3 regions of the Acetobacterium sp. K1/6 genome follow, and region 3 is predicted to be linked to each of the others. Evidence: riboswitches for the same ligand, from Rfam matches in the RefSeq annotation. Region 3 holds a riboswitch; each other region holds the start of a gene.
What was found. Region 3 has a riboswitch for cyclic di-GMP ahead of U2P91_RS02350 (nucleotide sugar dehydrogenase). Riboswitches for the same ligand answer to the same signal wherever they lie in the genome.

Region 1: another riboswitch for cyclic di-GMP. It lies ahead of U2P91_RS06505 (hypothetical protein); the one in region 3 lies ahead of U2P91_RS02350 (nucleotide sugar dehydrogenase).
Region 2: another riboswitch for cyclic di-GMP. It lies ahead of U2P91_RS02825 (glycosyl hydrolase family 28-related protein); the one in region 3 lies ahead of U2P91_RS02350 (nucleotide sugar dehydrogenase).

What each region holds. Positions count from the first base shown of each region.
Region 1 covers NZ_JAXQGA010000005.1:201,185-209,224, reverse strand. Annotated here, with positions in the region: gene U2P91_RS06550 (histidine phosphatase family protein) at 1-2, shown strand, start outside; gene ybeY (rRNA maturation RNase YbeY) at 21-488, shown strand; gene U2P91_RS06540 (diacylglycerol kinase family protein) at 518-919, shown strand; gene era (GTPase Era) at 940-1,836, shown strand; gene recO (DNA repair protein RecO) at 1,857-2,615, shown strand; gene U2P91_RS06525 (NifB/NifX family molybdenum-iron cluster-binding protein) at 2,654-3,016, shown strand; gene U2P91_RS06520 (VOC family protein) at 3,207-3,596, shown strand; gene U2P91_RS06515 (DUF3793 family protein) at 3,774-4,331, opposite strand; gene U2P91_RS06510 (DUF2325 domain-containing protein) at 4,334-4,666, opposite strand; cyclic di-GMP riboswitch class I at 5,157-5,241, shown strand; cyclic di-GMP riboswitch class I at 5,319-5,403, shown strand; gene U2P91_RS06505 (hypothetical protein) at 5,484-5,828, shown strand; gene U2P91_RS06500 (hypothetical protein) at 5,847-6,164, shown strand; gene U2P91_RS06495 (Flp family type IVb pilin) at 6,178-6,396, shown strand; gene U2P91_RS06490 (Flp family type IVb pilin) at 6,448-6,615, shown strand; gene U2P91_RS06485 (Flp family type IVb pilin) at 6,677-6,844, shown strand; gene U2P91_RS06480 (TadE/TadG family type IV pilus assembly protein) at 7,026-7,436, shown strand; gene U2P91_RS06475 (Tad domain-containing protein) at 7,437-8,040, shown strand, end outside.
Region 2 covers NZ_JAXQGA010000002.1:200,112-208,151, forward strand. Annotated here, with positions in the region: gene U2P91_RS02810 (lipopolysaccharide biosynthesis protein) at 1-299, shown strand, start outside; gene U2P91_RS02815 (WbqC family protein) at 372-1,091, shown strand; gene U2P91_RS02820 (leucyl/phenylalanyl-tRNA--protein transferase) at 1,119-1,982, opposite strand; cyclic di-GMP riboswitch class I at 2,455-2,530, shown strand; cyclic di-GMP riboswitch class I at 2,580-2,654, shown strand; gene U2P91_RS02825 (glycosyl hydrolase family 28-related protein) at 2,667-4,262, shown strand; cyclic di-GMP riboswitch class I at 4,386-4,468, shown strand; gene U2P91_RS02830 (glycosyl hydrolase family 28-related protein) at 4,481-6,508, shown strand; gene U2P91_RS02835 (NAD-dependent epimerase) at 6,733-7,746, shown strand; gene U2P91_RS02840 (nucleotide sugar dehydrogenase) at 7,769-8,040, shown strand, end outside.
Region 3 covers NZ_JAXQGA010000002.1:96,359-104,398, forward strand. Annotated here, with positions in the region: gene U2P91_RS02330 (bifunctional (p)ppGpp synthetase/guanosine-3',5'-bis(diphosphate) 3'-pyrophosphohydrolase) at 1-815, shown strand, start outside; gene dtd (D-aminoacyl-tRNA deacylase) at 825-1,277, shown strand; gene U2P91_RS02340 (MBL fold metallo-hydrolase) at 1,297-1,926, shown strand; gene hemZ (coproporphyrinogen dehydrogenase HemZ) at 1,934-3,385, shown strand; cyclic di-GMP riboswitch class I at 3,562-3,656, shown strand; gene U2P91_RS02350 (nucleotide sugar dehydrogenase) at 3,736-5,055, shown strand; gene U2P91_RS02355 (polysaccharide deacetylase family protein) at 5,072-7,753, shown strand; gene U2P91_RS02360 (glycosyltransferase) at 7,778-8,040, shown strand, end outside.

The DNA of each region.
Region 1 (8,040 bases), on a different contig from region 3:
GAAACCGGAGAGGAAATAATATGCTCGTAGTCGCTTATGATAATCGCAGTGAGTTTGAAATTACAGACATCATCCTGGAAGAAATTGAAGACGCTATGATGCGGACACTCCTTGATCAAGAAATTGGAGTAGAGTGCGAAGTGAGTTTTTCATTTGTCAATACCACCGAAATAAAGGATCTAAACAGAGACTATCGGGGCAAAGATACGATTACCGATGTGCTGTCCTTTCCCATGCATGAGGATTTCATCCTTCATCGCGAAGCAATCATTAAGGATAATCCTTTTCTGCCTTTGCTGCTTGGAGATATTGTCATCTGTATCCAGCAGGCCGAAGCTCAAGCCAAGGAGTACGGAAACAGCCTAACCCGGGAGCTTTCTTATTTATCGGTGCATAGTGTTCTACACCTGTTGGGCTATGACCATATGGAGGAGGACGAAAAATCCGAAATGAGACGCATCGAAAAGGAAATTATGGGTGACGACTAGATTACCCGTCCAACCTGAAACGTGTCGTCGTGTTTTATCCAAACAGTAAAAATCAGGAGGTGGGAGAGATTAGAAGAAAGTTAAAAAAGAGTTTTTCTTTTGCCGTTGAAGGTATTCTCTATACCCTTAAAACCCAGCCCAACATGCGGATTCACTTTGGTGTTGGATTTATCACCATTGCCTTTGGTTTTGTTTTTCAAATTGAAAGCTATGAATGGCTGTCATTAGTGATTATGATTGGATTTGTTTTTATCCTGGAGATCATCAATACAGCTATCGAAACCCTGGTGGATCTTTATACTGAGGAATACCATCATCTGGCCAAAGTTGCCAAGGATACAGCTGCAGGGGCTGTTATGGTGGCCGCAATTATGTCGGTTTGTGTGGGGCTGATTATCTTTTTACCAAAAATTATCAATTGGTTTTTTTAGCCAAAGAAAGAATGTGAACAATGAACGAAAACTTTAAATCCGGATTTATCAGCATCGTCGGTCGCCCAAATGTGGGGAAATCGACCTTGCTTAATAATATAATGGGAGAAAAGCTGGTGATTACCTCAGCTAAACCACAAACGACCCGAAATGCTATCCGTTGCATTTATACCGATGAACAGGCCCAGATGGTTTTTATTGATACCCCGGGGATGCACCGACCCAAAAACCGGTTAGGTGACTACATGCAAAAAGCCGCGGAAAATACTGTATCCGATGTGGATGTGGTTTTATATCTGGTCGAGCCGGAAACAAAAATCGGACCTGGGGATCAGTATATTCTGGAAAAACTAAAAGCCAGTAAGACACCGGTTATCTTAGTGATCAATAAAATTGATCTACTTCCCAAAGAGGATGTTTTAATCACCATTGCGGCTTATCAAAAATATGATTTTCTCAACGCAATCATTCCCATTTCCGCGGTTTCGGGAGATGGGGTTAAAGAGCTTTTGAAACTTATTACTGGACTGCTTAGTCCGGGTCCGATGTTTTTCCCGGCCGATATGATCATTGACCAATCAGAGCGTTGGATTGTTCAGGAATTGATCCGCGAAAAACTTCTGAACCTTTTAAATGATGAGGTTCCCCACGGCATTGCGGTGGAAGTTACCACCATGAAACCCCGTAAGGGAAAGGATACCATTGACATTGAAGCCACCATTTTCTGTGAGCGAAAAACTCACAAGGGCATCCTGATCGGCAAAGGTGGCTCCATGCTGACCAAAATTGGTACTCAAGCCCGGAAAGATATTGAGTTTTTTCTGAAATCGCAGATCAATCTACAGTTATGGGTAAAGGTGCGATCCGATTGGCGGGATAAGAATTTTGATTTGAAAGATTTAGGCTATTTTGAATAAATCCTCTAGTTGGGAGAATTATGGCTCTGATTAAAACAAAAGGACTGGTCATTAAAGAACAGCCCTATAAAGAACAGGATAAAATTCTGACCATCTTCACCGAAGATGATGGTAAGATTCAATGTATTGCCCGTGGTGTCCGACGTCAGAAAAGTGGCCTTCTGGCCAGCACCCAGATCTTTGCCTATAGTGAATTTGTTTATTATCCCGGTAAGAATTTTGGCATCATCAATCAGTCCAATTTAATTGAGGCCTTTTATCCATTGCGGAATGATCTGACTAAAATGGCCTTGGCTTCTTATTTACTGGATCTGATGTATAATGCCTATGAATTTTTTCAGAAAAGCCCGGAAATTTTAAAACTACTCCTTCACGTATTGTTTTATATATCAGCTGGAACAGCAAAAAACGACCTGGTTCTGGTGGGCGCCTTTCAAATGAAACTAGTTAGTTATTTAGGCTACCGCCCAGGTCTAAAAACATGTATGATGTGTCAGAATGATCAAGATTTAAGCCTCTTCAGCATTGAAAACAATGGGGTCATTTGCAGTGACTGTCAGGAACCAACCGAGGGATACCTCTATAAGCTGAGCCCCACGATGTTAAAACTACTCCGGGATTTTTTAGGACAGCCGATCAAACAGCTAAAAGATCGGGAAGTAAGCACCGTCGAGGTGATAAAAATAAATGATCTGTTGGATCATTATATCGGTTACTGCATTGGAAAATCTTCCAAAGCTTATGCCTTTTATAAAACCATGCTCACCCCTCTGAATTAAAAAAATACGTTAACAAATTAAAAAGATTGGAGATAAATATGAAAATTGCAATGACTATGAATGGAAAAGAACTGGAGTCATCGGTTGCTTCTGAATTTGATACCAGCCAGTATTTATTGGTGGTCCGACGGTCAGAGACTGCGATCGAGTCAATTGAAAAAATTGAGGATTTAACAGCAGAGCAGCTGGCTCAAAGAATCATTGATTTGAACTGTGAAGGAATTATCACTGGTAACTTCAAAAGTCAATCGGCCTTTGATCTTTTGGCTGACGCTTGCTTGACCCGGTTTCTTGGAGCCGGTCATTCCGGTTGGGAAGTCCTGGAATTGATGAAGAAACGGACCTTGCCGTTGCTTAGAAATTTCGAAGGTACCGAAGGATGTGCCGGTGAGCACCACTAAATGTTTAGCGTAGAAATGTTATGACAAGGGATTCTGGAGCCTGAAAAGTGTCTAAATGCAACGGAAGAAGGATGACGATATGGACAGATATCTCACTACGATCCAGAGGTTGTAGAGAGCTTAGCTGAAATATTAAAAAAAGTGATACAGAAAGTGATATAGGAATAAATTAAGTTATAAGGAGACTATTATGGGAAATTACAAAATGGCACATACGATGATTCGGGTATTGGATTTGGAACGATCTTTAGCGTTTTACAAAGAAGCACTAGGATTTGAGGAAGTGAAGCGACGGGACGAACCAACTTATGAATTCACCTTGGTGTTTTTAGGGGATGGCCGTTCTAACAGCCATCAGTTGGAACTGACCTTTAACTATGGGCAAGCACTCCCTTATGATTTGGGGACGGCCTATGGTCATTTAGCGGTGCTCGTTGATGATCTTGAGGCGTCTTTTGCAACTCACGAAGCAAAGGGCTATAAGCCAACACCGCTAAAAGGACTGAGTGGCGATGGGAAACCCCGTTATTATTTTATAACTGATCCGGATGGTTATAAAATTGAGATTATTCGGAATTAAATAATCATTGTGGGAGCTGATTGAAGATACGCTCTATTACTATATTTTTGATTATGAATTAATTAAGAAATATTGTATTCAGAAATGCTTAAGTCCCAAAGAAGCTGTCGTAATCAATAAAGAAGAAAAATCACTTAAACCTATTGCCTAAAATAAGTCAAAATGTCTAAGAAATTCTTACGCGGCTACTGTTAAACGTATGATCGAAGATCCCTTGAGAAGGCATTGATAATATTTTGTCGCGCATTTTTTATATTTGCTGAAAAGTTTAATTTTTTCGTTCGCATTACAATAGACTTTCCAGTAACCGCAATGTTTACAGTTTTTTCCTTCGTTTTGGATAAAGCCTTCTACATCTTCAAAAGGATAGCTCAAGAACAAGCCAATTTCATGGGGGAAATCTGCTGAGTCGTGAATGCGTTCTGATAAAAATGCCAAACACGATTCAAGATCCCCTGTTGGATAGCCAATTTTGTTTAAAAAACGTTCGACTTTGGGACATGAGAGGTCACGGTTAAGTCTATTTTTACGGTAGACGTACAGAAGAACACGATTTCGATTGGTTTTTAATCGTTCAAAATAAACTCCACGAGCATTCAAAGTATTGTTCCAATTGGTGATTTGATTAATCAACTGATCGTGATCATCGAAAGAATAGCTAAATAAATTCCCAGTTTTGATTCCAGCTAGAGTTGGAGAGCAGTGTCGGATAATTTCTTCCTCAAAAGTACTCATTGTTACACTCCGCGGGATATCGTTTTTAAATGGCACTTGTCCCGTTTTTCGCACACAGAACAGTGCTCATCTAAAATGCTACGTAATGCAGATAAGCTACTTGTATGCGATCGAGCGAGCGGCAAGTTAAGTCTTTTCGCTTCAAAGGTCGCACAGTTAACCATTTTATGAGAGACGGTTCCAGTAAATAATACGATTAGATCAGGAACTCCGATTTTCTTTTTCAGGGCACCCTGCATTTGAGTGAATACCTTGGCACGGCAGTTATACTCTTTACATAGGTCTTTATATTGATAAATCATACGATCATTTCCGCCAATGATAACAATGCTCATAAGATAACCTCCAGTTTAAATATATGTTAGATGTTGCTAACATAATCAAAATGTAACACAGTCTGCTTTCTGTGTCAAATACTTAATTATTTATTAAGTATTTTTTAGAGGGAATACAACAAGGCGAACAAATGTATTTATGTAAAAATTATAACTATAAAATCATCTCTGAGGTTAGCGTGTTTTTTTTTTCGATGGCTTAAGTATTTGCAGCATTAAAAATTAACATTTCTAAAGAATGGCAATAATATTAGATTATCATAATAAAAGATAATATTGATAACTATATAACAATTAGATGCAACATAATTTAAGGATAATCGAATGAATGTTGAGAAACATCGACGAACATAATGAATTCGTATCTTTATGTTTAGTATGACAAATAAAAAATAATGTGCAAAATATTACTCTTTAATATGCTCGGTATTTAAAATATAGCAAATAATTCTCTTGACATATCAAATACAATGAACTATCATGATCTCAATAGAATATTTAGCAAACTTATCGAAAGGTAAGGACGCAAAGCTTTAGGGTCTAAGTAATTTTTTATATGACAGCCAGTTGCAAGATAACATCATTATATGGTGTATTTAGTGCAACGTGTCAGAGCGTTGTTTTTTTATTCTAGTTTTCTCCTGTTGGACAATTTAATATTCGGCAAACTTACCGAAAGGTGAGGACGCAAAGCTATAGGGTCTAAATAATTTTTTATATGACAGCCAGTTGCAGATTTTAGGTGTATTTAATTCGCCTTTAGTGCAACGCGTAAATCGTTGCTTTTTTATTACCAAAAATTACTGGAGGTGAGCTGATGAACCAATTTGCAATAACTGTACTGGTTTTATTAACCGGAGCTGTCGTTGGCGCTTTGATGGAAAAATCTTCTGTATACTTGATCAAGCAAAGAGTTAATATTCTGAAGCACCCTCAATTTTCAGGCAGTGTTTCAAAAACAATCTTTTGGGCGATAATGAATGCATTTGTTTGGTTAGTCTTTGTAAAACTGAATGGACTTGAAGCAAAAACACTGGAATATATGATGCTCTTTTCAATCTGTATCATTCTTTCGGTAGTAGACATCAGCATAAAAAAAATCCCCAACGAACTGGTATTAATGACCATCTTCGTCGGTGGAGCCTTTGTCATAACAAGGTAACCCATTACAAGTATCGGGATGAATATTTTTGGTTTAGTGATTGGTTTTATTATTTTCTTCTTACCAGCAATGATCGGAAAGGGTGCTGGTTGGGGAGACGTAAAATATGCAGCGGCAGTTGGTTTTTGTTTAGGGGTATATGGCATTATATCGGCAATTATGATTATGACATTCTTTTTGATGATCTACACAATTTATCTGATTATCAGAAGAAAAGGTAATTTAAAATCAAAGGTTGCCTTGGGACCGTTTATGGCATCCGGTTTTGTCTCAGTTTTAGTTATAAATCTTATAAATGCAAACGATCATCTATTTGAATTTGGAATGTTATTTTAAGGATTGAAAATAAATGTTAACGATTACGAAATTTAATCAACAATTATTAAGGGAGAAAAAAGAAATGAAAAATGCATTGTCAAGGATAATTAGAACAGAGGACGGACAGGGGCTGGTTGAATATGGACTAATCATAACGGGGATCGCACTAGCTGCTATTGCTGCCATCTGGTTATTAGGACCACAAATCGGCCAAATGTTTACTGACATCGGCACTCAATTAGCAGCATGACAGAACTTATTAGTTAGACTAATAAATAATATATTAAAAGGAGAAAATAAAATGAAAAGCGTATTTGTACGAATGATGAAAGAAGAAGATGGACAGGGTTTGGTTGAATATGGATTAATCATTGCCGGGATCGCATTAGCCGCAATTGCCGCAATTTGGTTGTTAGGACCACAGATTGGTCAATTCTTTACGGATATTGGAACTCAGTTGGCACTTTAGAAAAAGCAATAGTGCACACAACTGACAAAACGAACACAAAAAAATTAAAAGGAGAACTAAAATGAAAAATTTGTTTACAAACATGATGAGGGAAGAAGATGGACAGGGTTTGGTTGAATATGGATTAATCATTGCCGGGATCGCCTTGGCAGCCATTGCTGCTATCTGGTTATTAGGACCACAAATTGGCCAATTCTTTACGGATATTGGAACCCAATTAGCATTATAAAATCTATTGGTAGTTATTGCGTTTGCGGTGAAGAAACTAGTGGCATATTGGCAACGTCAGAGTAGAGATTTCTGTCAGACGTAATCAATATGCCTTTTTTAATGAATTCAACAATTGACATAGGTTGGGTTCAAAAGGACTTAATAATAAGATCATTTTTATAAATGATCGGGGAGGGAAAATGTTTGCAAACATAATCAAAAAAATAAAAAAAGAAGACGGACAGGCCATTGTTGAGCTTGCATTAACCTTGCCAATTTTGATTATGATTTTGTGTGGAATCATCGATTTTGGTTGGTTGTTTATGAACCAGAATAGTATTGATTATGCCTCCCGAGAGGGTGCACGCTATGCGATCGTTAATTCAACCAGTAAAACAGCAATTGAAGAGCATATCCGGACGATTGCTCCGGAGAACATTGCCAGTACAGTTGATATCGACATTACTTTTACGAATGTCTCAAACCCTCGTCTTGGAGATGTGGTAATTGAGATTAGCGATGATATTGCTATTCTAACACCAATTGTCGGTGTTTTCGTCCAGGGTGAAACCATGAATCTTTCTTCATCCTGTACCATGAAGGTAGAGTAAATGAAAAAATTAATCGAAGTTTTCAATAAATACCGACCTTTTAAAAGGATAGAAAATGAAGAACATGGCGACGCATTGATTATTGTAGCCGTATCGATGGTTTTTATATTTGGAATATTGGCATTGGTGATCGATCTGGGATTGGCCTATTTAAGCACCGGGGAACAGCAAAAAGCGGCCGATGCGGCGGTGTATTCAGCGGGACGGTTGCTACCCATTGAAACCGGCAATACGGTAAAGGTCAATCAGATAAAAAATAGTGCCGTTGATTATACCAGCCTGAATGGATTTGAAGATTTAACGCAAGACGATATTGTTTTAGGTAAAATCAGCAATGGCCAATACACGGAAATACGGGTAACCGTTGATAACACTGTCCCCATGTATTTTGCCAAAATATTTGGGATTGACTATCTTGATCTTTCAAGAAGTGCTGTCGCAAAACTTTCTCCGGTCATCCGAACCAGTGGGGTTGCCCCCATTGGTTTGACCAAAGAAGAAATGGATGCCCGAATTGCCAGCAACAACCTGACTCATGTTACCTTAAAATATGGCATCCAAAGCGGCTCAACCTCATTCTTTGGTGCCCTGGATCTTGATGGAC
Region 2 (8,040 bases), 100 kb from region 3:
TTTTTAGCAGTGTCGCCTCATCGTTTATAAATGCTTATCCTAACAAAATGCTGTTGGATTATAGTTATATGCAACAGATGAAAGACGTGATGCCTTCACTTCTATTGTCGGTGGTAATGGGGATAATTATTTACTTTGTTTCATGGTTCAATATGACGCCTGGATTAACCCTGATAATTCAGGTAACTATTGGGATTAGCTTTTATTTTGGGATGGCAAAATTATTAAATTTTGAATGCTTAACATATTTATTAGTAACCGGAAAAGAACTGCTGGTTAATCGAAATAAGCGCAAATAAGCTGACGATATAAAGGGAGTTTCTTTAGCGGCTAGGAAAAAATCAGTCTGAATAAAAAAGTGAGGAAATAAAGTGGATATTTCAATAATGCAACCCTATCTATTCCCCTACATTGGGTATTATCAAATGATCAATTGTTCGGATTGTTTCGTTATTGCTGATGATGTGCAATTTATAAAACAAGGATGGATTCACAGAAACCGGATATTATTAAATGGAGCGCCGTCGATGATTACGCTGCCATTAAATAAAGATAGTTACGTCCTAAAAATCAATGAGCGCAGCTTCGCAATTCAGGAAGGAACAAAGGGGAGGTCTACCTTTCTGAATAAGATTGTGAATTCTTATCGTAAGGCACCGGAATTTAAAACGGTTTATCCACTTATTGAAACAATCATAAATTATGATGATAATAATGTGGCAAAATATTTAATAAATAGCATTACGGAAATTTGTGCATATCTGGATATTAAGACAGAGATGATCATCGAATCGAGTTTCAAGCTTTCACCTGAACTGAACTATCAGGATTCTGTTATCTACGTATGCAAAGAACTCAAAGCAAATCGTTATATAAATTCAATTGGTGGAATGGATCTTTATTCAGCAGAGCAATTTAAAAAAAACGGAATTCTTTTAAAGTTTATTAAAACGCGAGAATCGCTACACTATCGGCAGTATTACAATACATTTGTTCCCAATTTATCGATCATAGATGTGCTGATGTTTAATTCATTGACGCAGGTTAAAGCGCTACTAACGGAATATGATCTAATTGACGGCAGGGGCTAGCGCTTTTAGGCAAGGTTTGATACAGATTTATGAAATTGTATCATGCTTATTTTTGACAAAGTGGTTTTTTACGGCTTGGCAAAAGTCCCAATCTTCAAACAAGCTTTCCCAATCTTCGATGACTTCAGGAGCCTTAATACTTTGGTCCAACAGCTCAAGAAACTGATCACGATCAATAATGACAGCGCCCATACTTTTCAGGTGATCAGTTGGCCAAGTTCCGCAGTCCAGGATTGCATAATTCAATTCTTCCAGTCGAATGGCTAGAGCGATCATTGCAAATTTTGAAGCGTGATTAATTCGTGTAAACATTGAGGAAATATGGAAATAGGAGCCAAAGGCGAATCCAAACAAACCGGCAACCAGTTTTTTGTTATACCAAACTTCGATGGAGTGTTTGTAACCTAAGTCATGCAAAACACAGCAGGATTTTCTACGTTCAGGTGTTAGCCAAGTGTAGTTTTCTCTTGATTCAGTGCACCCATTTACAACGTCAATAAAAGCTCTGTCTACCGTCAGATAAAAACTATTATGCTTGATTAGTCGCCACATAACTTTTGAAATATGAACCTGATCAGGAAACAGCACACAACGAATTTCTGATGTCCACCAGAGAATTGGCTGATTAATGAGTGATGATGGATAGATTCCGTTTTTAAAAGCGTAAATAATTCGTTCTGGAGTTAAATCGCCACCGATAGCCAATAATTCTCCAGCAGGTCCAATACGTATGTTCTTGTTTGAAGATGTATGAGGAGGAAAGTATAATTCATTGGTTAGACAGTATGCTTTTCCTCGGTACTGTAAATGACGTGTATAAAATGCTTTGAAAATGCCTTTAAAAAAGCGTTTATCCATTGTAATGAGTAGAAATTTTATTTTTTTTAGCACTGATTTTACTCCTATAAATTAATATTTTGAGTTCGGATTTATTGGATATTTTTTATATACTCTTTATTTGCCCCAAAAATTGATTATTACGCAAGAATCTAGGAAAATCAATTAAGTATTAAAATATTATTAATATAAAGCATCCAACAGGTATTGACTAATCTCTGGATATGTGATATAGTGACTTCGTAAAAGTAAATACTTTAATATTCGAATATTCTCCTGCTTTCATTTTAATAGTTACAAAAAATGATCGCATATTTATCAAATGCATAGGTTTAAGAGACGTTTAATAGATGACAACTAATGATTGAGTTGTATTAATTACAGTTTTATTTTCTAGGAGTAAATACGGACCTGTTAAAATTCAGTGGCGTAAAGTTTAGTGCCTATAAGTCGGTAGGTAGCTAACGAAAGGAAGGTATCAACAAAAAAACAGAGTTAAGTTAATAAGTATCGTGGAATAACTTTCCAACGATAAAGGCAAACCTGTTGAAAAACAGGGACGCAAAACTAAAGGGCCTGTAAAATGGCAGCCAGTTACCGAAGGGGAAGTTTTTTATTTGAAATTATTTTTGTTCTGAATTCATCGTTATCCAACGATAAAGGCAAACCAATTGAAAAGTTGGGACGCAAAGCTAAGGGCCTGTAAAATGGCAGCCAGCTACCGAAAGGAATACCATCATGAAAAAGTTATCTGTTTTTTTAGTCACACTATTTGTATTATTCAGTGCGATGCCAGTAAATTCAGCGTTTGCTGCCAGAGTTAGACCCCCAAGAAGACCGATTAGAATTACTCAACCGGTAGTGACAGAACCGGTAGTGACAGAACCGGTAGTGACAGAACCGGTAGTGACAGAACCGGTAGTCACAGAACCGGTAGTCACAGAACCGATAGTGACAGAACCAGAAGTTACAGAACCAACGACACCTGTCAGTCAGGAAGTCAGCGTCAAAGATTTTGGAGCGAAAGGGGATGGTATCAGCGATGATACCTTGGCCATTCAAAAAGCCATTAACGAGGCAAGCAGTAAAAATGTCACCTTGTTAATTCCGGCGGCAACCTATGTGGTTACGAGTCAATTGGAAATGAAGAACAATACAAAAATCAGCGGCTATGGTGCAACCTTGTACATGGCACCCCAGCAGTCAACAGTTGCCAATATTTTATGGTCAAATCCAGATTCGTATATTTCTAATGTAACGATCGAAGGATTGAAACTAGAATCTCAAAACACGATTGCAGGTGCCGAGTATTACGCAAACAGCATGATCAGCAACGTTCAGGGGATGTTTTTTCAGGGCATCAGTAACCTGACGATCAAAGATGTTTCGATGGATAGTATGTATGTAGGCTTAAAAATGGGACAATCTGGAAGCAACCGGAATCAGGGAGTTACTGTCAGCAACCTCAATATCGATAGAACTGGCATGCCTGTTCAGGTTTCTGGTACCAACGATTTAATCATGACAGATAGCATTCTGAATGCCAATTCTGGCGGAACGAAGTGGCTTCATGCAGCATACATCCGAGGCGATAACAGTAATTTCCTTTTTAACAATGTTGAATTTAATAATGCCCCTGGTGGCGGTATTGCAGTAGCTGGCAATGATAAATTCCCCACTGCACCCGATCATATTGTCTTTGAGAATTGTCGTATTAAAAACAGTGTTGTCGGTATGCACGTCAATACTGGTGCAAACAATGTGAGTATCTCAGGTTTAACCATCGAAGGAAGCAGTTTGGGGTTTAAGATAACGGATGCAAACAACCTGAATATCAAAGATGTAAACATTAGCGGTGCGATGCCATCAACTACTGATCTTGGTGCATTCATTATTAATAATAGTTATCAAGCAAATATAGAAAATGTTACAGTCGATGCCAATGGTATGGCAGGAGCCTTATTCTGGCTAATTGGTGAAGTAAAAGATACTAACGTTTCTGGAATGAATGTAACGAATGTGGATAAGATTCCCTTGATTAGTGCCAACAGCGCGTCTCAAACGACCAATGTTGTTGTAGAAAACTCCAGTTTTGAATATAACAATATCGATAAATACGGAATTGGTTTCAGAGGCGTTGGTTCACAAGCAGTGCTTCAAAACAATACCTTTGTAAATAACGGTGCTGAATATTCTTATCTGATCTACAATCCCGAAGGAACAGCTATTCAGGTATCTGACAATTCTTACAGCGGATTCCAAAGCTTGACTTCCAGCTCGGACTTTTCAGTAGCTACCAATAATTTCAACCTTCTGTCAGCAAAAGTTGACTAATCGATTTTAAAAATGGACATATCGTTTATCGTATTAATTCAATAAAGCAATTACTAAAAGCCTTGCTCTTTTGAACAAGGCTTTATTTTACAAATTAAAGTGGTCGAATATTAACAATTTTGTCCACGATAAAGGCAAACCAATTGAAAAGTTGGGACGCAAAACTAAGGGCCTTAACTCAAAGAGAAAGGTAGCCGGTTGCCGAAAGGAGCAAAAAAATGAGTTATAGTTTGGATCATCGCGCAAAGAAAATTTGTGTAAGTGTGGTGGTAATCCTATTGATGTTAAGTAGCGTTTTTTCTTCGAACGTTTTAGCAGCAACCATCGATACCGAAGCGACTGAATTACCTGGAGTCACCTATCAGACCCATATACAAAATGAAGGTTGGTCACAGGGCTGGATGAGTAGTGGTGAACTCTCCGGTTCAGAAGGAAAGGGATATCGCCTCGAGGGAATAAAAATAAATCTGACTGGAAGCGTCCCCTCAGGGTTAGAAATTGAATATCGGACACATGTGCAAAATAAGGGATGGGAGCAGGAATGGGCTACAAACGGAGAATTTTCAGGATCTGAAGGCGAAGGATTTCGGCTGGAAGGAATCCAGATTAGATTAACCGGTGAGAATGCAGCAAATTATTCTGTTAAATACCGAACCCATATTCAAAATGAAGGTTGGGTTCAAGGTTGGGTGTCAGACGGGGCACTCTCAGGCTCGGAAGGAAAAAGTCTGCGCTTAGAGGCAATTGAAATCATCATTGAAAAGCAGTCAGCTGGAGTAGCCAACGAACCCGCAGACCCAGTGGTTACAGACCCAGTGGTTACAGACCCAGTGGTCACAGACCCAGGAGTCACAGACCCAGGAGTCACAGACCCAGGAGTCACAGAACCAACCCCACCAGTGAGTCAGGAAGTCAACGTCAGAGATTTTGGTGCGAAAGGCGATGGTGTCAGTGATGATACATCAGCGATACAAAAAGCCATTAACGAGGCAAGTAGTAAAAATGTAACCTTAACAATGCCTGCTGCAACCTATATGGTTACGAGTCAACTGGAATTAAAGAATAATACAAAAATTAGCGGCTATGGCGCGACTTTATACATGGCGCCCCAGCAGTCAGCAGTTGCAAATATTCTATGGTCGAATCCCGCATCATATATTTCAAACGTAACCATTGAAGGATTGACACTAAAATCTCAAAACACGATCGCTGGAACCGATTATTATGCAAACAGCATGATCAGTAATGTGCAGGGGATGTTTTTTCAGGGGATCAGTAACCTGACGATCAAAGATGTCGCTATGGACAGTATGTATGTTGGCATAAAAATGGGGCAATCTGGAAGTACTCGAAATACTGGAATTACCATCAGCAATCTGAAAATTGATAAATCTGGCATGCCGATTCAAATTTCAGGAACCAATAACTTTACGATGACAGACAGTGTTTTGAATTCGAGCGAGGGCGGAACAAAATGGTTACATTCGGCATACATCCGCGGTGATAACAGTCATTTTTACTTTGGAAATGTCGAGTTTAACAATGCTTCTGGAGGAGGAATTGCGGTGGCTGGCAATGACAAATTCCCTACCGCTCCTGATCATATCGTTTTTGAGAACTGTCGTATTAAAAACAGTGTCGTCGGTATGCACATCAATACCGGTGCGAATAACGTTACCATCAGAGGATTAAGCATCGAAGGCAGTAGTCTGGGATTCAAAATTGTAAATGCAAATAACTTAAGCATAAACGATGTAAATATCAGCGGAGCCATACCATCGACCTCCGATATTGGAGCGTTCAGCATTGGTAACAGTTCGCAGTCAAATATTTCAAATGTTACTGTCGACTCAACCGGTATGGCAGGAGCACTATTCTGGTTAATCGGAGAAGTAAAGGATACAAATATTTCTGGCATGGACGTAACGAATGTGGATAAAATTCCTTTAATAAGTGCTAACAGCGCATCAAAAACGACCAACGTCGTTGTTGAAAATTCAAACTTTAAATACAAAAGCATTGATAAATATGGCATCGGATTCAGAGGCGTGGGATCGCAGGCAGTCCTTCGAAATAATACCTTTACGAACAGTGGTACGGCGTATTCTTATTTGATTTACAACCCGGAAGGAACGTCAATTCAAGTATCTGATAATTCGTATAGCGGATTTCAGCGGTTGAATGCCAGTTCTGATTTCTCGGTAGTTGCCAACAACTTTAACCTTTTGACAGCAAAAGTTGACTAGAGAACGATCGATCAAAATCATTTCACACAATCTCAAAAATAAAAGTTTTGAAAAGTCTTGTTTTAAACAGGGCTTTTTTTAAGTTATGATAAAACAATATAAAAATGGAAAACTATTTTATCGGAATGAATATTAATTAAAAAACTGGTAAGATGGGAGCAAAAAGGGTAAAATATAAATTATCTATCAAAAAAAACAAGTCGATAATAAAGGCGGTTGTAAAAATGAAGATACTAATTACTGGGGTAGCAGGCTTTATTGGTTTTCATTTGGCGAATTTAATGCTTAGACAGAATCATCAAATTGTAGGCGTTGATAATCTGAACGATTATTATGAACAATCGTTAAAGAAAGATCGATTAGCAATTTTGGAAGCACATAAACAATTTTTATTTTACAAGGCTGATTTAAAAGATAAGCCTTCAGTTGATAAGATTTTTGAAACACATCGTCCAGAGTATGTAATTAATTTGGCAGCCCAGGCGGGAGTTCGTTTTTCGATTAGCAATCCCTATGCCTATCTTGATTCAAATCTCATCGGATTTATGAATGTACTTGAAGCATGTCGCAATTACCCGGTTAGGCATCTAATATATGCTTCGTCAAGTTCTGTTTATGGTGGAAATAAAGTTGTGCCATTTTCTACGAACCATAATGTTGATCATCCGGTTTCCCTTTATGCGGCAACAAAAAAAGCGAACGAACTGATGGCACATACATACAGCCATTTATATAATATTCCAACAACGGGATTGCGGTTTTTCACGGTCTATGGACCGTATGGAAGACCGGACATGGCTTATTTTTCCTTCGTTAAGGATATCTTGTCAGGAACACCGATAAAGGTTTTTAATCACGGTGAAATGAAAAGGGACTTTACTTATGTAGACGATATTGTACGGAGTATCAGCCAATTAATTGATAAAATTCCCATTGCCAATGAGAATTGGGATGAACGCGTAGATGATTTAAGCACAAGTTTTGCACCGTATAAGATCTATAATATCGGAAATAACAGTCCGGTAGATTTAATGCACTTCATTACGATCTTAGAAGATCAACTGGGGATGAAAGCGGAAAAAATATTTATGGAGATGCAACCAGGTGATGTGTTGATAACCTATGCGGATGTCAGCGATCTTGAGAAAGATATTGGTTTTAAACCGAGTACAAGTATTGAAAAGGGTTTGGCTCAGTTTGTGAAATGGTATAAATCATATTACAAGATCAATAAATAAGATAACGACGGGGGATATTAAAATGAAGATAACAATCGCCGGAACCGGCTATGTGGGGTTGTCAAATGCCATTTTATTGGCTCAGAACAACGAGGTTATTGCACTTGATATTATAAAAGAAAAAGTTGCGATGATCAACAATAAAAAATCTCCGATTATTGACAGTGAAATTGAAGAATATCTAAATACCAGACAACTTAATTTACGTGCAACAACTGATAACTATGAAGCTTACAAAGATGCCGAGTATGTGATTATTTCAACACCAACAAATTATGATCCGGAAAAAAACCA
Region 3 (8,040 bases):
TGACTTCTAAAAATTCCAACGGCCCCAGTCGGGACTGGTTGACCTTTGTCAAAAGTGCCCACGCCCGGAATAAAATTAAGCAGTATTTTAAAAAAGAAGAAAAAGACGAAAATGTGCAAAAGGGTCGAAGTATTCTGGAACGGGAAATCAAGCGTGAGGGGTTGCAACACTCTAATCTTTTGAACTTGAATAACCTGGAACTTCTGGCTGAAAAATGCAGTTTTAAAAACCTCAATGATTTTTATGCTGCCATTGGTTATAATGGGATAAAAATTGGAACTGTTTTTCAGAAAATGAAACTGCTTTTTCCCAAGGAATTTCCTGAAGAAGTTGAAGAAATTGTTTTAAAAAAGCCCACCAAGGATGCCAAGAAAACCAGTAGCACCGTCATTGTTGCCGGACATAATGAAATTGATGTTCATTTTGCTAAATGCTGTAATCCGGTGCCCGGCGATAAAATAGTTGGGTACATTACTAAAGGGCGGGGTATTTCTGTTCATCGAGCGGATTGTTCTAATGTTTTAAACCTTACCGATCCCAATCGGATTGTGGAAGTGGAATGGAATAAATACAGTACGGGTTCTTTTACAGCAGAAATTCACATCAAAGCTAAGGAATCCCCTGGAACGATCATCCAGATTTCAAAGACTTTTCTCGATATGGGCATACCCGTGACCGCGCTCAATGCCAAAAATGAAAAAAATGAATACGACTTTTTTTCAGCCACCCTTGAAGTTAAAAGCCGTCGGGAACTAAATTTATTAATTAAAAATTTAAACAAAATAAAAGAAATTATCCAGATTTACCGAGTATAAGGAGACGTTATGCGGGCAGTCATACAGCGGGTATCCGCTTCAGAAGTACGGATTGGTAATGAGTCGGTGGGAAAAATTGCCGAAGGACTCAATGTACTTCTCGGAATTAAAGAAGACGATACCGAAACCGATATGGACTATATTATTAATAAACTGGTCAACCTGAGAATATTTGAAGATGCTGATGGAAAAATGAATCGGTCCATTCTTGATGTGGATGGGGAACTTTTGCTGGTTTCTCAGTTCACCCTTTATGGTGACTGTCGAAAAGGGCGGCGCCCAGGCTTTACCCGAAGTGGCCCAGTGGACCAGGCCGAGAAAAAATATGCTATTTTTGTTGATAAATTGAAAGATCAGCCAATAAAGAAAATTGAAACCGGTGTTTTTCAGGCCGAAATGGAAGTCTTAATCGTCAATGACGGGCCGGTAACTTTGTTACTTGACAGTGAAAAGAAATTTTAGATAAATTAGGGAGAAACAGATGAAAGTAATAAAAAAATCCCTGGGACAGATGGGAACGAACTGCTATGTGGTCTGGGATGAAAAAACGTTGGAAGCAGCAGTCATTGATCCCGGGTTTGAGGATCAGCGGATATCTGATATCATTAATGAAAACAAACTGAAGGTGAATTATATTTTGCTGACTCACGGTCATTTTGACCATCTTGGTGGTGTCAATCAGATTAAAAAGTTAACCGGTGCCAAGGTTCTCATTCATGAAAATGATGCTGATTGTCTTATTGATCCGCGACGTAACCTTTCGGTTCTGGCAGGCATGTCGATGATATTGGAACCGGCTGATGGTTTTTTAAATGAAAATGAGACCATTACCTTAGGTAATATTGCTTTCCGGGTGATTCATACACCAGGCCACTCAAAGGGCGGTATCTGTCTTCTGGCAGAGGATCAGCTTTTTGCCGGAGATACCCTTTTTAATACCTCCATTGGTCGGACTGACTTTGCCGATGGTGATTTGAATGAATTGCTAAATGGAATTAAATCAAAATTGTTTGTTCTGGACGATGCAACCACTGTATTGCCGGGACATGGCGAGAATACGACCATTGGGTACGAAAAAACGAACAATCCTTTTTTAAAGGGGCGTTTTTAGAGAGCCGATGAGAGTACTTCGCTTTGATTTAGAACGACCGGAATTGGAGTATTATTTCCACGAATTATATCAGGCCTTTGACCCAGGCGTAAAAAACGTCGTATCGGGAGCTGCTGATGGTGTATTATCTCAAAGAAAGCGGGGGAATCAAGTCATTCTGACCCTGACATGGGACGATGGAAAAACATTAACTCGGGCCTTTCAAGTTAATAACAGTGATGATCCTCTTGAAAATAGTATTTACAAGGGGTTTCTTTATGATTTTTTATCTGAGTATTTTGACAGGCAGCTGCAGTGGGGAACATTAACAGGAATCAAACCCGTTAAAATGGTGCAAAAGTATGTAAAACAAGGGTGGAGTCCAACAGAAATCAACAATCGATTCAGAAAATACTATCGGGTCAGTCGTGACCGCACGGACTTATTGATGCGGATTGCAAAAAAACAAGCTGATTTTATTCCCGCTGTACAAGCGTGTGCAAATTCTCACCTGATTAGTCTATATGTGGGGATTCCGCTTTGTCCGTCCAAATGCGATTATTGCTCCTTTGTATCCACGATCGTCGACAAAAAGGGTGAAAATCTTGAACAGTACTTTGATCATTTGCTTGTTGAAATAAAAAAAACTGGCGAAATACTAAGCGCTTCAGATTTACGGATTGATACTTTATATATTGGTGGTGGAACGCCGACGGTGTTAAGCGCCATTCAGTTGGATGCGCTGATGTCATCGTTGGAAGAATCCCTTGATTTATCCCATCTCAGAGAATATACCTTAGAAGCAGGGCGACCAGAAACCATTAACCGAGATAAGCTAAAGGTTGCAAAAGATCATGGCGTGGAGCGGCTTTGTCTCAATCCCCAATCGATGAATCCGCAAACGTTGCAAAGTGTGGGAAGACCATGGGAAGCCGGACTGATCGAGAAACAGGTAGCACTCGTCAAATCCTTCGGCTTTAAAACCTTGAACATGGATCTGATTGTGGGATTGGGAAATGAAACACCGGATGATTTTTTACGATCACTGGACGCTGTTATTGCACTTGCACCAGAAAATATAACGATCCATAATCTATCGATTAAAAAGGGCTCCAGAATCAAAGATCAAAACGGGATTGTCGTTAAAGAGGGCTATGGTGAAGGCTTTTATCAGGCGGTGAAGAGCCGTTTAAGTGGTGAAGGTTTTGAACCCTATTATCTGTATCGTTTAAAATACACCAGAGATAACAGTGAGAATACGGGGTATGCAAAGCCGGGACATGAAGGGATTTATAATATTCTGATGATGGCTGAATGCCAGTCTACTATCGGTATCGGAGCCGGAGCAACGGGAAACCTCTATGATCCAGTTACCGATAATATCAGAAAGGTCTTTACGGTTAAGGACGTGAGGACTTATAATGAACGGTTTGAGGAGATTGTGGAGAAGAAGTGTGAAGCTTATAAACAAACACTTTAAACGGGTTTGACAAATTAAGATGTTTACTAACGGTTAAAGAATAATAGGCTGTAATTTCCTAAATAGTAACGGAAAAAGATATTTTGTAATGTAGTTGTAATATTATTCAAAATTATATTGACAATTTGTAAATGCTCATGCTATTATTAATTGCTCCAAGAATTGCATAGTGTGATATTAAGTAAAGGCAAACTTAACGAAAGTTGAAGACGCAAAGCATAGAGTCTAAAGTCGCATGTAATTGTGCGACTATGATAGTCTAGCTACCATAATTATGGTAGCTTTTTTTTTGTTCGCAATTGTTATTTGCAGCAGTTTAAGTCTATTACAAATATATGAAAGAGGTATTTATGGGCATATTTGAGGAAATTTGTCAAAAGAAGGAGAAAATTCTTGTTGTTGGCCTTGGTTACGTAGGAATCCCCTTGGCGATTGGATTTTCGGAGAAGGTTGATGTTATCGGCTTTGATATTGATAAAACTAAAATTGACAAGTATAAAAACGGAATTGACCCGACAAATGAAGTCGGAAATGAGCGAATAAAAAAGACAGCATTAGATTTTACATGTGACGAAAAATGTATTGCAAATGCTAAATTCATTATTATTACAGTTCCAACACCAATTTTTCAAGATAAAAGGCCAGATCTAAATCCGGTGATTGAGGCAAGTAAAATGGTTGGTAGATATATGAAGAAAGATACCATAATTGTCTTTGAGTCTACAGTTTATCCGGGAGTTACCGAAGATATCTGTATACCAATATTACAACAGGAATCAGGCTTGATTCCGGGAATTGACTTTTCAGTCGGTTATTCGCCTGAACGAATCAACCCGGGAGATAAGCAACATCGACTAAAAAACATACCCAAAATTGTTGCTGGATTAGATATTGAAACGCGCCAAATAATTGCTAATGTATATCGATTGGTAGTGGAAGCAGATATTTTTGAGGCTGAATCTATCAAGGTAGCAGAAGCGGCTAAAATTGCTGAAAATGCACAAAGAGATATAAATATTGCATTTATGAATGAATTAGCAATGATCTTTGATCATATGAATATAAATACTGAGGACGTCATCAAAGCAATGAACACAAAATGGAATGCACTGAATTTTTACCCTGGCCTAGTTGGGGGGCATTGTATTGGCATAGATCCATATTATTTTATATATGAAGCAGAAAAACTTGGCTATAATTCACAAATTATATCTGCTGGAAGAAGAATCAATGATGATATGAGCAAGTTTGTTGTTGAAGCAGTATTTAGACAATTAATTAAAGCGGATATTAGTATCAAAGAGACAAATATCTATGTTTTAGGTATTACGTTTAAAGAGAATTGCAAAGATTTAAGAAACTCAAAAGTATGGGATATTATTGAATTATTAAAAGGGTATTATTTAAATCCAATGATATGCGATCCAACTGCAGATAAGGAAGAAGTATATAAAGAGTATCAATGTTGTTTGGTTGATGTTGATCAGATAAGTGATGCTGATTGTATTGTTTTCGCAGTTGCACATGATGATTTTAAGTGTCTTTCCCTGAATGAAGTTAAAAAGATGTATCGCAAAATTGAAACTGCTGGTAAAGTATTGATTGATATAAAAAGTATATTCAATAAAAAAGAGGCTGAAAACTTTGGCTTTCAGTATTGGAATCTGTAGATAAAGGGGATTGAGTTTGAAAAGCTTTCGAAATGTTGGAAATGGGATTAAAATCATAAGTGTAGCAGTTTTCCTGATCTTATTACTTACCTTAGTATTTTACTTTCTTTTTAAAGATTCAAGTACTCTGATAAGTGAAATGATCGTAAATAAAATTCAGTATGATGCTTCAAAAGAGATTGATGACGCTTTAACCAGATTAAGCAATGATCGTCAGAAAGCCGACATTATAGTAGGTACAGAAACAAATAATGGTGTCATAGCACTAACCTTTGACGGTCTTTCAGACCGGGAAACAATGGATAAAATTATTGTTTTACTGAATGAAAATAAAATGAATGGAACATTTTTTGTTTCGGGAATAGAAGCTGCAGAAGATGGTGAAGCTGTGAAGAATATTGTTACAAATAATCAAATGGTTGGTAACTACACACTTTCCGGATCAAAAGACATTATGAATCTTTCACAGCAGGAACAGATTGAAGATTTATGCAGGGCTAACCTAGTCTTGAAGAGCATATTGGGAATTACTCCAACTTTACTGAAATGCAATACAACACATTATGGTGATTCAATCCTTGAATCAGCATATGCAAGTAATTTGAATAAGGTTGTTTTATCGAATCAGTACCTTAGCTATCAAAGTTTTTCATCATACGAGATGACGACAAACTATATAAGAAATATTAAAACTGGAACCATTGTTTCAATAAAACTGGATGATGTACTAGATGAATCCGAATATAGGAAGTCAAATCAACCTATTCAGCCCGCTATTGATAAGAAAACACTTGATAAAAAAAGTACAGAAGAGAGTGTCACTGAGGAAGAGCAGCTGATTCAAATGATTACATGGTTGTTGAAAGCTCTCAAAGAAAATGGTGTAAGAACTGTATTTGTTGATGATGACGCTTTAACAACAGCAGCGATAATAACTTCTCAAGAAAGTAAGGGTTCATCACAAGGAAGTCAAACTGCAGCCTTTTTAGGATTACCGATAGTATCGAGTTCACAAACAAAGCTGCCAGAAAAAAACAATGATTCCAAAACAGATCAAATTGACTACCCTGATTTTAAACCCATGATTGAAAAAAACGAACAAAAGAAAGCACCAGTCGTCAGTCATTTATACACCTCGGAAAAAGGAGTCGTTTTCACATTTAGAGGCATCAGTAATGAAGTAGTTCTTGATAATGTTTTAGGGGAATTGGAGGATATGGGAAATGCCAAAGCAACATTTTTTGTCACCGCTGAAGAAATTGAAGCGTATCCGAGTCGAATCGCTAGAATAATCGAAAAAGGTCATGAATTAGGAAATGGCGGGGTTACTCAGGATTCACATCTGCAAAATCTCAGTGTAGAAGAAGTCTGCAAAGAAATCTACAGATGCGATTTACTGCTGACAAGCATAGGGGTTAATTCGAACAATTATATGCCTGGCTATGGATATACAGAAGGAAATATCAGAGAGGCCGTTTCGGTTATCAGTAATGGTGAAAAAGAATACAATTTAATAACTTATACTGTCTCGATGGTTAGAAACTCCTTTTCCACGATGCCTGCTGACGAAATCATAGAAACATGTTTGCCTGTCTATGTTTATAAATCGCTTAAGCGTGGTGATATCGCGTATTTCCGCATGGATTCGACTGTATTTAATGACAACGCGGAAATGGTAGGAGAACTCGTCAGTCTGGTTGCTGAGAATTATGTTTTCAACGGCTATGTATCAGTTTGTGTGGATAGTACGGAAGAAGATTCGAAATTTGAAACAAGACAAATTCCTATTAATTTTGAAATTCTACCTTTATCTCACATGATCAATACCTATGAAAATTTTGAAACTGGTACAAGAGGGTTGTACTCAATTCAGTCACCAAGCGAAGCGGTTGAGATTGATAAGATTGATTCAGAAACTGCGGATCAAATGATTTACTCAAACTATATTGGTAATCCAAGCGTATCAGGTTCGCAACTGAAAGGTTTTATCGATACAACCGGTATTGACACAACTGGTAAAATTGATGAAAATAGCGAAAACGTCATTTATTTAACGTTTGATGATTGGGGTGGTGATCCAGTAATTATGTCAATTCTCGATGTTTTAGAAAAACATCAAGTTGAGGCGTCATTTTTCGTTATCGCCAAGAATATTGATATCGATCAGGAAGATTTGCCAAAAGAAGAGCAAGTCAGTCCGAATCCTAATCTGCTGCGAGAAATGGCACTGAAAGGTCATGATATTTGCAGTCATAACTATTTTCATATGCTAATTGATATTGATGATGACCTTAAACAAAAAGAAACCCTTCAACATGAACTTGTCAGAAGTTATAAAACACTTTCAATGATAGTTGGTGATATTGCTGAACCGAAACTCTTTTTTAGACCACCAACACTTGCTGTATCGCAAACAGGCTTACAAACTGTTTTTGAAAGTGGCTATAAAAAAAGCATCAGTGGAGATTTTTCCGTACATGATTATGACTGTACAAGTGCTGAGGAGGTTTTTAATACATTAGAATATGGAAATGGAACCTATGAGATTGGTGCGGGAAGCATCGTAATCCTACATATGAATGATCAAAGCGGATTTACAGCGGAAGGGCTGGATATTTTTCTCACGGAAAATGCGAATAAACCAGAAGAAGAACGGTACGAGTTCGCAAAATTGAGCGATTATCTGAATGAAGAGTGATGATTACTTAACAAAAGAAGCGGAGTGAATAATCGAAATGGAAAAAATTACATGATTTTCTCAAAGAAAAAAAGTAGAAATATTGAAGATGTTTTATTAGCGGAGAACGGCGATCGAAGGTTACTCTCTAATGTACCTGATGTTGAAAAAATCAGATCGAACGTTGATCGACGGGGTGAAAAAATATTCGGAGATGGAAATGACATAAAACGATTATCTCAGGGAAAGAAGGCCGGAACACGTTTCAAGGTAGATTTTGAAGCACTGTTAGTTTGTGGTAAAAGTGG